2 regions of the Desemzia sp. C1 genome follow, and region 1 is predicted to be linked to the other one. Evidence: riboswitches for the same ligand, from Rfam matches in the RefSeq annotation. Region 1 holds a riboswitch; the other holds the start of a gene.
What was found. Region 1 has a riboswitch for thiamine pyrophosphate ahead of thiM (hydroxyethylthiazole kinase). Riboswitches for the same ligand answer to the same signal wherever they lie in the genome.
Positions count from the first base shown of each region.

Region 2: linked by a shared signal. The riboswitch ahead of thiT (energy-coupled thiamine transporter ThiT) and the one ahead of thiM (hydroxyethylthiazole kinase) in region 1 are both predicted to bind thiamine pyrophosphate.

Region 1 is NZ_JAJIZP010000003.1:1,507,709-1,515,212, reverse strand. Features, by position in the region: gene cdaA (diadenylate cyclase CdaA) at 1-226, opposite strand, end outside; tRNA gene LMF32_RS07765 (tRNA-Lys) at 409-481, opposite strand; rRNA gene rrf (5S ribosomal RNA) at 495-610, opposite strand; tRNA gene LMF32_RS07755 (tRNA-Gln) at 626-697, opposite strand; tRNA gene LMF32_RS07750 (tRNA-Tyr) at 702-785, opposite strand; gene aac(6') (aminoglycoside 6'-N-acetyltransferase) at 951-1,397, opposite strand; gene LMF32_RS07740 (DUF4385 domain-containing protein) at 1,435-1,881, opposite strand; tRNA gene LMF32_RS07735 (tRNA-Thr) at 2,104-2,176, opposite strand; tRNA gene LMF32_RS07730 (tRNA-Glu) at 2,203-2,274, opposite strand; gene LMF32_RS07725 (GNAT family N-acetyltransferase) at 2,503-2,781, opposite strand; gene thiE (thiamine phosphate synthase) at 2,890-3,516, opposite strand; gene thiD (bifunctional hydroxymethylpyrimidine kinase/phosphomethylpyrimidine kinase) at 3,506-4,321, opposite strand; gene thiM (hydroxyethylthiazole kinase) at 4,318-5,064, opposite strand; TPP riboswitch at 5,200-5,298, opposite strand; TPP riboswitch at 5,353-5,451, opposite strand; gene LMF32_RS07705 (YtxH domain-containing protein) at 5,586-6,104, opposite strand; tRNA gene LMF32_RS07700 (tRNA-Thr) at 6,340-6,412, opposite strand; tRNA gene LMF32_RS07695 (tRNA-Asn) at 6,454-6,527, opposite strand; rRNA gene rrf (5S ribosomal RNA) at 6,539-6,654, opposite strand; rRNA gene LMF32_RS07685 (23S ribosomal RNA) at 6,735-7,504, opposite strand, start outside.
Region 2 is NZ_JAJIZP010000003.1:2,347,786-2,355,289, forward strand. Features, by position in the region: partial or broken gene cls (cardiolipin synthase) at 1-265, opposite strand, end outside; gene LMF32_RS11780 (site-2 protease family protein) at 381-1,544, opposite strand; gene thiT (energy-coupled thiamine transporter ThiT) at 1,675-2,244, opposite strand; TPP riboswitch at 2,322-2,424, opposite strand; gene LMF32_RS11790 (hypothetical protein) at 2,508-2,654, opposite strand; gene LMF32_RS11795 (hypothetical protein) at 2,693-2,986, opposite strand; gene LMF32_RS11800 (HD domain-containing protein) at 3,083-3,745, opposite strand; gene LMF32_RS11805 (ribonuclease J) at 3,817-5,502, opposite strand; gene dapA (4-hydroxy-tetrahydrodipicolinate synthase) at 5,535-6,407, opposite strand; gene LMF32_RS11815 (aspartate-semialdehyde dehydrogenase) at 6,432-7,487, opposite strand.

The DNA.
Region 1 (7,504 bases):
CAGCCCATTGAATCACTAAATCGACAATCCATTCTACTGTCTGCAGCTGGAAGAAATAACTTCCAACCTTTATCAAAACAATAATAGCAATCCCTTTCAATAACTGAACAGCTCTTGTTCCTCTGACAACAATAATCAATTGGTAGATAAAAAATGCAACGATCAAAACATCTATGATGTTGATTAACGAGCGCCATGTAAAAAGTAGTGACCAATCTATTGACATGTGGACACCTCCAAAAGTGTAAAATTGTCACTCAGTCCATATTATAGCACAGTTTAGTTTGAATAACGTTATTTGATGACACGTTAAGAGCTCTTTTTATCGTTTTCTAACTCTTCCATTCAACCGCTGTAAAAGAACAAAAAAAAGACTAGAAACAGGAACTCTGTTTCTAGTCTTAGGAATGAGTCATGCAGGATTCGAACCTGCGACCCTCTGATTAAAAGTCAGATGCTCTACCAACTGAGCTAATGACTCATAAATTAAACCAGCATGGCTTCGTCCTAATCTCACAAAGGGAAAGCCTTCACTACCTTTGGCGCTAAGAAGCTTAACTACTGTGTTCGGCATGGGAACAGGTGTGACCTTCTTGCCATCAAAACCACACATGGTTTAATTTAACTGGGCTAGCTGGATTCGAACCAACGCATGAGGGAGTCAAAGTCCCTTGCCTTACCGCTTGGCTATAGCCCATAAATGGTGGAGGGGGGCAGATTCGAACTGCCGAACCCGAAGGAGCGGATTTACAGTCCGCCGCGTTTAGCCACTTCGCTACCCCTCCAATAAATCATTGCAGAAAATAGAATCAAAAATCAGCAACAAGAATATAATACAATTAAACACACCATTCTGTCAAGAGAGAAAATGCTTTTTTGTTTTATTATTCATTATCCTGAATAATCTCCCCTTTAAAAGAGTGATCTAAAAGCCCTAATCTGAATTTTGGCTACAATTCTATAGACTTCACATAACAAACAAGACGATTCACTTCTTTAAATCCAGTTTTCTGATGAACTTTCTGACTAATAGTATTGTACAATTCTACATCCGACGCTATTTGCGTGCACCCTTTACTTTTAGCCCATCCTTCTCCTGCCGAAATCAATTTATGTGCTACATGACGCTGACGATAGTCGGGCTTCACATAAATACCTTCTATATACGCTACAGGTGTAGATGTGGTTCCTTCAACGTACTCATATCTTAAAGACATATGGATAAAACCTGCAGTGCCTTTATTTTCTTTAGCAACTAATATAGTGTCTTTTTTACTTCCCGACAGGCACTCGAATTCTTTTTTTAACGCAGCAAAATCATTTTCTTTGAACAACTCTTGCGCCATTTTAGCAACAAGAGTAATATCAGAAGGTTTCATTACTTGAATAGTTGTCATTTATCAACATCCTCAGTATTTTTATCACCTTACTTGATCAGCCATACTTTTTTTGATGCTCTTTTTTCAATTTGAGGTAATCTTCATCTTCTCTGACGATCTTCCATTTCTTTTCAAAAATAGCAGCTGACTTTGCTTTTTCTTCATCAATCATTCGTTCCTTAATTTCGCCGTTTTCCTCATATTTTCTTCCGCCCTTATAATTTGCGTAGCGTCTGGATCTAGTGTAACCCATTTGAAGAAATTTCCTAGCCATATCCATTCCGACGAAATCTTGATCTTCTTTATATTTTAAATACATTTGATAAATTTTTTCAGACGATTCTGTAGCGATTTCCGGCGTCTTAAATCGCCAATGAGGAAGAATCTCACTTTTGTAAGGCTCTACCAGCAGTACGCCTTGTTCTCCTCTTCCTACTCTGTATAATTCAGGTTGCTTACGGAAGTTTATTTTATCAAAATCAAGATCGTAATCAAATGCCATTTCATCACCTCTTTAGTTGCTTTGTTGCATAGACCTATGTCTGTTGTTTTCCAACTACAATACATACTAATCATCTTATTTAACCTTACTCTACTTGTGCATTCCAATCAATTTTTCTGTTTTCTTGTCCCTACATCTCTATGACATATCGTAAATCGACCTAAAAAAAACAGGTTCACAAAAGTTTTTAAAACCTTTTGTGAACCTGTTTTTTTCGTATTATGCCGGCTGCAGGACTTGAACCTGTGACCCCCGCGTTACGAGTGCGATGCTCTACCAACTGAGCTAAGCCGGCGAACGTGATTATTCCTGAAACTAAAATGACCCGTACGGGATTCGAACCCGTGTTACCGCCGTGAAAGGGCGGTGTCTTAACCGCTTGACCAACGGGCCTTAAAGACTAATGCTTGTTGAGCACAAAGAGAATTATATAAAATATTGTATCTCTTGTAAATAGAAGATCGTCTTTTTTCGTTATTTTTAATATTATTCTAATAATTATTCATTAATATTGATTTTTTGCATATTTAATAACAAAAAAAGCTGGAAATTAGTCCATTCTGCTGGCCTCAGACTCCAGCAAAATGAATAAATTCCAGCTTTCTAATTGTTTAATAAAATTTAGTCTGCCATAATATCTTGGTATTTTTCCGGCTTGCGTTCAAATAAAGTCACCACATAGGGACAAACTGGAACAATCTTCTTACCTTCATTTTTCATTTCTTGAACAGTACGATCGACTAATTGTTCTGCTACTCCTTGCCCTCTTAGGCTAGGGTCTACAAAAGTATGGTCAACCAATACTTTATCTTCTCCAGAAGGTACATAAGTGATTTCAGCAATTAAATTTCCAGCTTCATCATTTTTGTAAAAACGATTTTCCCCTTTTTCGAAATCCATGGTATCTACCACTCCTTTTATCATTTGACTCTATTTTAACACTTCTCAAGGGACCCTTCCAGTTTTCTTATTTTTACTCCATTTGTTCGAAAACAACAATTCCCAGCTTTAGACTGTTCTACGCAAGTTTTCTACTGTCGTTTTGATCTGTGTGCTATGACAAATCGCTGATATTAAAGCTACTCCATCTGCACCTGCTGAACGAACTTTATTAGCATTTGCTTCCGTTATACCTCCTATAGCAACGATTGGGAACGTATTGAACTGTTTTCGTATAGTTTTTAAAGCGGTCACTCCTGTTGGTGGTTGGGCATCTTTTTTAGTTTGAGTCGTGTATATCGGTCCAATTCCTACGTAATCCGCTCCATCAGCTATAGCTTTTCTCATATCATGAACATTATGAACCGACACTCCTATGATTTTACCTTTAGCCTGTTCACGAAAAGTAGAAATCGCTAAGTCATTTTGACCAACATGAATCCCATCAGCATTTAACTTCAATGCTAAGTTTACGTCATCATTAATAATAAAAGGAACTTGATAAGCAGCACACAGCTGTTGGCAGTCAGAAGCAAACTTTTCATACGCTTGTCCTGTTAATGCTCCTTCTCCCTTTTCTCGGAATTGAAAACAAGTTATGCCTGCTTCTAATGCTTCACGGAGTACCAAAAGCGGATCCTTTTTGCAGTTATTAGACCCCATGACAAAATATATCTCTAACATTTCACGCTTCATTCACTACCACCTCGCAAACTCCTTTTTGTTGATTAAAAGCAAAATGATTGGTGGGTCCTTTTCCGCTCCCGATAAAAAGGGGATAACTAATTGCTAAATGAACAAACTTTTTGGCTTCAATAATTGCTTCAGGTATAGTATATCCTTTGGCAATATTAGCTGTAATCGCTGCTGAAAAAGTACAACCAGTCCCATGCGTGTGGTCTGTCTTTTTTCTAGGAGTTGTCATGGTAAAAGCTGCGTCGTGACCATACACTCGGTCAACAGCATCTTTTTCACCTGTGTGTCCCCCTTTTATTACTACCCAGTCGGATCCCATTTGTAGAATACTACGAGCTGCTCTTTCCATATCTTTTGAATCTTTAATAGACATCCCAGTAAGAACTTCAGCTTCTGGTATATTAGGAGTACAGATTGTTGTTAAGTGTAATAATTGTTCAATCAATGCTTCTACAGCTGAGTTCTGTAACAGCTTTTCCCCGCCTTTTGCGATCATCACGGGATCAAGTACTAGAGGAATCTTTTGCTCTCTTAAAACAGCAGCTGCAGCCTCAATAATCTCAGCGGAATAGAGCATACCCGTTTTGATCGATTTGATAGAAAAATCTTCCAGCACTGATGACAATTGTTGCTGAACAAACTGTGGCGTCACCTTAAAAACTCCATGAACCCCTTTTGTATTTTGATCAGTTAATGCAGTTATGACTGTTGTTCCAAATACACCCAGTTCTTGGAACGTTTTGATATCTGCTTGAATTCCGGCTCCTCCACCTGAATCAGACCCTGCAATGGTTAATGAAATCATTTTTTTACCTCCGCGATTTTTTGTACATTATCTATAAATTGAGCGATAAACGACCCGTTTTCATCCGAAGAGAGTTCAGCTGCTTTTTTGTAATCCTTTAAAGTAGCGGCTAGACTCTTCAACTCTTCTTTCCTATTACTGCTGGCTAACGATGCTGCACAAATAGCGCTCAGTAAGCAGCCCATCCCTGTAATATGTGTCGCTGTCTCGTTCCCTCCACAAATGTGGTATTCAGCATGCCCATCAGTTAAAAAATCAGTTCTCCCAGTCACAGCTACCATGCACCCATACTTTAAAGCCACTTCCCGAGCTATCGTATCGGTATTCGCAAAACCTTCCCCACTATCGACTCCTTTTGCTTGCCAGTCTGCTCCAGCTATAGACGCTAATTCTCCAGCGTTGCAACGAATCAAATTGAATTTGACTTCCTTCAACAAACGACGAACCACTCTCTTTCTGTAATCTGTAGCGCCTACACCTACAGGATCAAGCACAATTGGAATATTTAATTCATTTGCTTTTTTACCAGCAACCAACATAGACTCTATCGTAAAGTCATTTACGGTTCCGATATTAATCAACAACCCATCAGAAGAAGAGACTACTTCAGAAACCTCTTTTATTTCATCAGCCATGATAGGGGATGCTCCTACTGCAAGTAATCCATTAGCTGAAAAGTTAGCTACAACATAATTGGTTATACAATGAATCAAAGGTGCTGCTTGTTTAATCTGTGATAACATTCTTTAACTCCTCCATTTATCTTTTTTACTTAAAACACCTTTTTACACTAGGTAATCTATTGTTCCTCTCTATCCTCCTCTTTTGACAGAAGCATAAAAAAGACCCCTACAATAAGCTGTAGAGGTCAAAAAAGTGCATAAAACACTATTGCTCCCTACGTCAGTATTAACTAACAGGTTCAAAGGGTCAGGTTTTAACCTTCTCAACACAATTGTGTCCCCCCGCAATCAAAAGTTTTACAAAAGAAAAGCTCCCCATAATAATGGAGAGCTCAATACATATTTATTTCATATGTAAACAGTGCTCCCTACGTTAGTGTTAACTAACAGGTTCAAAGGGTCAGGTTTTAACCTTCTCAACACAACTGTGTCCCCCTGCAAAACATTTAATTACTTATAACTCTACTACACATAAAGATGAAATGCAATGCGTAGTACGGATACCACACTCGTTTAAAAATCTAAAAAAAGACACTCCAGTTTAGCCAAGTCAGCTGACCAAACTGGAGTGTCCTAAAAAATTATTTATCTTCATTTAATAGTTCGTCTTCAGATGAATACCCTAAATCATCAAGTGTTTCATCTAATTTGTCTGCCGGAATCGTCTCATCGCCTGTGGGTTCTGCAACTGTTCCATGCACATTTCCATGAGCCTCTACAGATTCATCATAATTATCTGAAGGGTCGTATGAAGTTTCTTCATCAGCACTATATTTACCTTTTAATTCTTGTGTTTTTTCCATACCAGTATCTTTTACATCCACAAATTTGCTTTTGATATCTGTTCTTAATTCTTTACCAGATTTTGGTGCAAACAATAACGCTACTAAAGCACCTGCTAGAGGTAAAGCAATCATTTTTGCTAGTTCCATTCGTTTAACTTTAGCTGGCATTGCTTTTGTAGCACCTTTAGCTAACTTCGCATCCATCATCATTTTCTTCTTAGCTAAATGATGAGAGGATGGCATATGATCCTTAGCCATCTCAAATGCGTCTTGCGCGTAATCCATACCTGTGTTCATTAATTTCGATGCTTTCATTTTATTTGTGCCCCTTTCAAATTATATTGCCGACTTTTCTATCTCTATAAGAGAATATCTATACGAACATCATATAACATAAAACAGAATGTCAAAAGCAATACGCATTATCAGATGGAAAAAGAAAACCTTTTTTATAAATAACAACCATTAAATGTCTTTTTGCACAAAAAAAAGCCGTACAAATCACTGTAAACCAGCGTCTGTACGACTTTTAACTTATTTGTATTAAGAAAGCCACTTGCCGGATTCGAACCGGCGACCTCTTCCTTACCATGGAAGCGCTCTACCGACTGAGCTAAAGCGGCACTTTTATAAGTGGATCTGTAATTTTATGTAAAAAAAAAGACTCCGCAAGCAGGACTCGAACCTGCGACATCGTGATTAACAGTCACGCGCTACTACCAACTGAGCTATTGCGGAATAAAAACTATGCGTGGCAACGTCCTAGTCTCACAAGGGGAAACCCCTCACTACCTTCGGCGCTAAGAAGCTTAACTTCTGTGTTCGGCATGGGAACAGGTGTGACCTTCTTGCCATCATCACCACACATGTTGAGAACCTTGCGCTCTCAAAACTGGATTTGTCTACTATCACATTTGTTCGGATCCGTTGAATCCACCTAAAATCTTGGTTAAGTCCTCGACCGATTAGTATTGGTCCGCTCCGCCTATCACTAGACTTCCACTTCCAACCTATCTACCTGATCATCTCTCAGGGGTCTTACTCACTTACGTGATGGGAAATCTCATCTTGAGGGGGGCTTCACGCTTAGATGCTTTCAGCGTTTATCCCTTCCACACATAGCTACCCAGCGATGCTCTTGGCAGAACAACTGGTACACCAGCGGTGTGTCCATCCCGGTCCTCTCGTACTAAGGACAGCTCCTCTCAAATTTCCTACGCCCGCGACGGATAGGGACCGAACTGTCTCACGACGTTCTGAACCCAGCTCGCGTACCGCTTTAATGGGCGAACAGCCCAACCCTTGGGACCGACTACAGCCCCAGGATGCGATGAGCCGACATCGAGGTGCCAAACCTCCCCGTCGATGTGGACTCTTGGGGGAGATAAGCCTGTTATCCCCAGGGTAGCTTTTATCCGTTGAGCGATGGCCCTTCCATGCGGAACCACCGGATCACTAAGCCCGACTTTCGTCCCTGCTCGACTTGTAGGTCTCGCAGTCAAGCTCCCTTCTGCCTTTACACTCTACGAATGATTTCCAACCATTCTGAGGGAACCTTTGGGCGCCTCCGTTACATTTTAGGAGGCGACCGCCCCAGTCAAACTGCCCGTCTGACACTGTCTCCCGACCAGATCATGGTCGAGGGTTAGAGTGGCCATACAGCAAGGGTAGTATCCCACCAATGCCTCCACCAAGACTGGCGTCCTGGCTTCAAT
Region 2 (7,504 bases), 840 kb from region 1:
CTTCTTCCAGCAGCATCTGTTTTTGAGCTTCTACCAGTTCAGGCATACCGATGCTCTCTTGCGCTTGAATATCAAAGATTTTTTCTTTGGAGATTTTTTTTCCAATAAAGAAATAGATGATAAAACCTATCCCAGGTAAAAAGTTTAAGACCAATAACCAGGCCCATGTTGCAGCAATATCCCGTTTTTCACGAAACACTGTTATGGCTGCAAAAATACTATTGATAGCAAAAAACAATGAAACAAAGTAAAAAACATACCTCAATAAACTCACCTCTTTTCGAATAGTTACCTGCTTATAGGTAAAATGAACGAACTGAATCGTTTTATATCTCTATCATACTACACTTATTCTCACTTGATCAGTATTTTTCCTTATTTCAATGCCCCGCCTGGTTTTCATCATCGGTCTTTGAGTCTTTCACCCAGTTCCCTAACATGATCTCCATCTCTGCCTCTCCTCTTATAGGATAAGTTTCAGCCGTTTTCAATAGTTGCTTAAAGTATTGCTGCATGACTTCTTTGTTTTGATAATGGTGTGCTTCAAGAGTCATCAGCAACCGTTTCTTATTCGGCAAAAAACCCATCTTCTTGATATATGTTTTCAGCTCGTCATCATACAGCTCTTCTATGACTGCTGAATCTTCGTGAGATACCAAAGCCAAAAACAATTGCTCGCAAGCTAATTCTTGCTTGTAAAATAAAGGGTAATTATCCATATAAGACAACAATTCCGTTAATTTCTGTTGAGCCTTTTTTAAGTCTAAACGATCTAGGTACCAATTGTATTGCAAAATATGAATAGCCACTTCCAATGTACTAGTTCCGGCATTCAACTCGTTGACAGACAATTCTTCAAAAGGAATGTCTTTGATACGAATGCCTTGCGTCATTAAGGCATTCATTTTCAATTGCGTAAAAAAAGCTTTTTTATTTTCTTCCTTTTTCATTATAGAATAAATGTTGTGCCCGTCATTTGGAAGACCTCCTATTTTTAGCGGAATCCCATTCGTCACGGCTGTAAAAAGACCAGCAACCAAAAATAATTGCCATCCAACTAGAGCAAAAGCAGATAACTGTTCTATCCTCGCAATAATCCCTAAAGCTATGATCGATGTGACCAGATTCAGCAGTACGCCTCCTAAGTTATAGATAATGTACGGAAACGATTTTTCTGAATACTCAGGCGGAGACATCAAGCACTGACCACCTGTTCCCGGCAGATGAAATTTTTTACGCTTGAACTTCCCATCTTCCTTGATGATCGTAAAACTTCCTACTCGAAAAGAAACAAACGAATAACCTGTTAATAGTCCAAAAATCAAATGTCCTAACTCATGAATTAAAATATGTAAAAAATAACTCAAACAGAAAAAAATGATCCCTAGAACTAAATGCAAAACATTCCATTCCAAAACTGTCTCAGGTAAAAATACAGCACCAAATACACCTAATAGTAATCCGACTCCCATACTCAATGAAAGAAACAGGATATTTTTAAGCAAGGGACTTTTCTTCTTCTTTTTAGTCTTTATATGTTCCATTTATCAGCCTCCTCTTGCATTTCACAGTCTTTTGATAACGCTTTTTATCCATCATGAAGTATTCTTTTATAAAAGTCAATCGCTCTCAAAAATAAAAGAAAACAGGCTTTGCACCTGTTTTCTTTCTGTTTTATGCAACTGTCTTTGTGATAAATAGTCTTGGCGTTGTTTTTTGAATCACTATCAAAATCATACTTGCAACGACAGCAGTAATAACACCGCTTAAGATTTGTGTGATAAAAGAATAGACAAAAGCACCCATTCCTTCTGGCGCATAACTTCCCCAGAAGTAATACCCGGCTACAAAATGCCAGAAAAATCGAGCCATGGTCCCAGTAAACGTCCCCAACACAATAAATAAGTTTAATTGATGTACTCGATTTTCTTCACTAAGTGATTGGACTTTTTTGGCAAATAACCCTCCAAATCCAGCAAATGCAAATGCAATAAAATATTCAATAAATCCTTGCAGCGGACTTAAGATATAAGCATTTCCTATTACAAAATGCAAGATCCCCCATAAAAAACCGGCATAAACAGCTGGTACAAATCCTCTTCTAAAAGCATAAAGCGTCACTGGTATCATTCCTAACGACACGGTAAACGACGGCCCTATATTTGTTGGAATCAAAGACAATACGATCGCCAAAGCGGCTATAATCGTTCCTTCCATCCACACACTAAAATTTTTGTTGCGCATAAAAAAACTCCTCCCTTATAATTTGAACAATGCCAAACAACAAAGGAGGAGATTACTTAAGTATATATATAAATACTTTCGCTCTCCGTCACAATTCCTACGCTCGTACTAACGAACAGGTTCGAAGGGTCAGAATCGAATCGATTCAATCTCAGCTTTTCAGCTCCCCTTTGTGATGGATGTTCATTCAATTTTTATTCCTTGTTCAGTGTAACGAAAAGTCTTTGAATTGTCAATATCAGACCGATTCTGGATAGGGATTCTTAATGCGATTTCACTTTTTTAGCTAGTACGTATTCAACTTTATCGTTTATATTTATTCTTTTCAAGCTGTTTAGAAAACCAGAACGCACGTATAACATTTGGCTGCTGATGTTGTCTACAGCTACGGATAAAACGATTTCATCCACATCTGGATAATACTCCCGCACATAATCCGGTAACAACTCTAACGATTTTTTGCATACCCTTGACTTTGATACCTCAAATCGATAGAGTGCGCTTTAAATAAAACGGCGTTAGGATTATCCGTATAGCGAGAAACGCCTATGCCAAATTGTAGAATAAAGAATCCGACTAAATCGTTTCCTTTTAAAATCAATATAGGATGTTTTCCAGTTTCGTGCAAACTTTCTGTTAGAGCATCCATTGGTTTGATCATGTAAGTATTTGACTCGATCGCATAATTTTCCAACTTAGGTATATCTTCGATCATAGCTTCTCTCAACTGTATAGTTTCCATCCGCACACACCCTGTTCCCTTTAAGTTATTGATTCAAGAATAACAGATGACAAGTTCGAAAGTCTCTTGATAAGCCTTCTATTCGTTTTTTTCCTCTTACCTCAATCCATCCCACTCTAAGTAAAATTCTTCTAGAAAAGTCTCCATATATTCATGTCTTCTTTGTGCAAAGAGTTTTCCGGTTTGTGTATTCATCGTATCTTTCAACTTCAACAGTTTTTCATAAAAATGCATGATGGCTGTATCGTCTCCTGAACGGTATTCTTCGTAACTCATAGATTCTCTCGGTTTTTTAGACGGATCATGAATCAGACGTCCTCGTGAACCCGAAAAAGCCATAGTCCGTGCGATCCCAATTGCACCAATAGCGTCTAAACGATCCGCATCCTGCACCAGCATTCCTTCAATAGAGTCGAGCTGCACTTTATTGGTCCCACCTTTATAAGATAGATTCAACACTATAAAAAGAATCTGCTCTTGGATCTCTTTAGGCAAAGAAAATTGGTTCAGCCAATCCATCAACCGTTTTTCACCTTCTGCAGCATTTTTAACTAGTTTATCATCTGGAACATCATGCAGCAAAGCTGCCATCTCGCAAACAAAAGTATTTACCGGTCCGGGTTCTTCTTCTGCCATCTGTTTAGCTAAGTTCCTTACTCGGTGGATATGCCACCAATCATGTCCCGATGCATCATTTTGAAATAAGTCTGCTACAAATTGTTCTGTTAACGTGATGATTTCTTCTTGTTGTTTTTCCATAGATACACCTGCTTTATTCGTTATTATTTTAAATAAGGCTAGGACATGTGATGTCCTAGCCTTAATTGCATTTATTTTTGTTTCTTATTTTTGTTAGAGCTGGCTTCCATAATAATTGGAAGAATCACAGGTCTTCTGCGCGTTTTATCGAACAAGAATTTACTTAAAGAGTCTCTGATATCTTGCTTCAAAGCACCCCATTCAAATTCATTTTGCTGCAGATTTTCCTCAACAACTTTTCTCACTAATTCACTGCTTTGTTCGATCAATGGAGTATTTTCTTTCACGTATACAAATCCGCGCGTCATTACTTCTGGACCAGAAGTAATTTCTTTCGTTCTACGGTTGATCGTTACAACAGCAATCAGAATACCGTCTTGAGACAATAATTTACGATCGCGCAATACGATGTTTCCGATATCACCGATTCCGATCCCATCTACCATTGTATTACCGGACTCTACTTGTCCAGACATCGTGAAACGGTTGTGAGAGTATTCGATGATGTCACCTTTTCCAGGAATAATGATATTCTTGTAAGACATTCCTACTTCATGGGCTAGATCAGCATGAGCAGCCAACATTCTGTATTCACCAGTTACCGGAATAAAATACTCAGGATGGATCAAGTTGATCATCAATTTTAAATCATTTGGTGTCGCGTGACCAGAAGCTTTTAAGTTGTCTGTAATTTGTTTTACAGCCCCTCCAGCACGGTAAACCATATTCTCTGTAGTCGCAACCGTTACTTCCATTTCGTGAGAAGGACTGGTAACGATATACACCAAATCGCCTTCTTGGATATTCACTTGCGGATGCTTGCCTTTAGCCATACGTTGCAGCGTCTTGATAGGTTCCCCAGTACTACCAGTTTCAAGCACAACGATTTCATGATCTTCGTATTTGTCTATGTCTTTGACTGGAACGATCAAATCGTCACTTGGCAATTGCAATTTATTCATTTTCAATGCTTTGTCTACAATCTCTTCCAAGTTTTTCCCTGTGATAAAGATTTTACGTTTTGAACGGTGAGCCGCATCAAAAACTTGTTGAATTCTCAAAATATTGCTGGCAACAGCAGCGACGATGATTCTGCTTGAAGTATTTTGGAAGGTATCTAGTACCTCTTCCGCCACTTTCAAGTCGCTCACGTTTTCAACTGGACTTTCTGCTTCACTTGAGTCGCTTAATAAAGCCAACACTTTTTCTCTTCCGATATCACTAATACGGTTTAAATCGGTTTTGTACATTGGTTGTGCACTTTGATCGAATTTGAAGTTTCCTGTATACACAATACTTCCTTCTTCAGTTTTTACAACGATCCCTACTGAATCAGGAATCGAATGAGTTGTTCTAAAGAAGCTGATTACAGCATTGTTAAATTCAATTTCGGTTTGTTCATCAATAACGTGGTAATCGTCAAATTTGATCGATTGACCTTTTTCTTCTACACTCATTTTTGCTAATTCGATAGTCAGCTCTGTACCGAAAACGGGAACATTAAACTTTTGCAAGAAATAAGGTAAAGCTCCAATAGCATCCTCATGACCATGAGTCAAGAATACCCCAGTTACTCTATCTTTATTTTCCTCCAAATAATCAAAATTTGGAATCACTACATCAATCCCGAATAATTCCGTTTCTGGATACATCAAACCGCAATCCAATACAAAAATTTCTTCATCTACTTCCACTACGTACATATTCTTTCCATTTTCACGTACGCCACCAAGTGGAATCACTTTAATTTTGCTCATTACTTCACCTCTTCAATCATTTTTCCAATAGTTTATTTAATACAAGTTGATAAAATTACTTTTTCTTCTTCAGTTGTGCACTCTACTAGAGGCAATCTTACTCCGCCAACATCAATTCCTTGATGATTTAATAAAAATTTTGTTGGTGCAGGAGAAGGAACTGAAAACAACGCATCCATTTTCGGAATCAACTCACGGGACAGTTTTGCTGCCTCTGTTAATTTACCCGCTTCAAATGCATCGTACATTTCTTTCATCTCTTCGCCGAAAACTTGGCTCGCTACAGAGATCACACCATTTGCACCAATCGCCTTAGCTGGTAAGGATAATGCATCTTCACCAGTATAAACTAAAAAGTCAGCATCCGTATGAGAAATGATTTCACTCATGGCTTCTATTCCAACACATTCTTTGACACCAATAATAGTTTCAATAGCGGACAAACGAATCGTTGTAGCTGGTTCTATGGAGACACTGGTTCTTCCTGGAACATTGTAAATAATGATCGGCAGATCCGTACTTTTTGCTACCGCTTCAAAGTGAGCGTATAACCCAGCTTGATTCGGTTTATTATAGTAAGGAGTTACCACCAATGCTGCATCAATTCCTTTAATTTGCGCTACCTCTTGTGTAAAAGAAATCGTTTCAGCAGTATTATTTGAACCTGTTCCTGCTATGATTGGGACACGTCCTGCTGCAAATTCTACTGTATGTTGGTACAATGTCAATTTTTCATCGTGAGAAAGTGTAGGAGACTCACCAGTTGTTCCACCAACTACAATTCCTTGAGTACCCGTTGCAATCAAATGATCAATCAATTTTTCTAATTTTTTGAAATCGATATTGTTCTCATGATCAAACGGCGTAACCATTGCTGTAATGATACTTGCTTGTTGGATATTCAAATTACGTCCTCCTCTAGCTTTAGTCTATTTGATAGATGATGGCTGAATCAAATTCAATTCGTGCATTTTTTCTGCAATTTGAACAGTATTCCAAGCTGCACCTTTTAATAGATTGTCTGAAACGATCCACATATGGTAGCCTGCTTCATCATCCAAGTCTTTACGAATCCGACCGACAAAAACATCTTTTTTGTTTTCAGCAGTTAATGCAGTAGGATAAATTTGCTCACTTGGATCGTCTTCTAAAGTTACCCCTGGTGCTTCTCTTAAAATATCTCGAATCTTCTCCACTGAAGCAGTCGTGTCTTTGACTTCGATGTACACAGATTCTGAATGTCCATAAGCAACTGGGACACGCACGCATGTAGCAGATAACTTTATCGCATCATCGCCCATGATTTTTTTAGTCTCGTTGGTCATTTTCCATTCTTCTTTTGTATACCCTTTTTTGTCAAATACATCGATTTGGGGCAAAGCATTGAAAGCAATAGGAAAATGTTTTTTATCTCCGCCAGCTGGTAAAATGTTAGCCTCGTAAGGTTTATCATCCATCATCTGCTGAGCTTGATCATACATTTCTTTCAATGCCGAGTTTCCTGCTCCACTGACTGCTTGGTATGTTGAAACGATTACTCTGTCCAGTCCAAATGCTTTTCGTATTGGATGCAATGCTGCAACCATTTGGATCGTTGAGCAATTAGGATTGGCAATTATACCAGAATGTTTTTCCAATGCCTCAGGATTGACTTCAGGTACAACCAAAGGAACTTCTGGGTCCATGCGGTAAGCACTTGTATTGTCAATGACAATTGCCCCATGTTTGACGGCTTCTGGAGCGAATTTTTTAGAGATGTCTCCTCCTGCACTAAATAAAGCAATATCTATTCCACTGAATGAATCTTCAGTTGTTTCTTGAACTTCAATTTCGGTATCTTTAAATACCAATTTTTTACCAGCAGAACGCTTAGAAGAGAGTAATCTTACTTCTTTGATTGGAAAAGCTGCATTTTCCAGCATCTTAATGATTTTTGTCCCTACTGCTCCTGTTGCGCCAACTACTGCTACTGAATATCCATTCATAATCTCACTCCTACTTC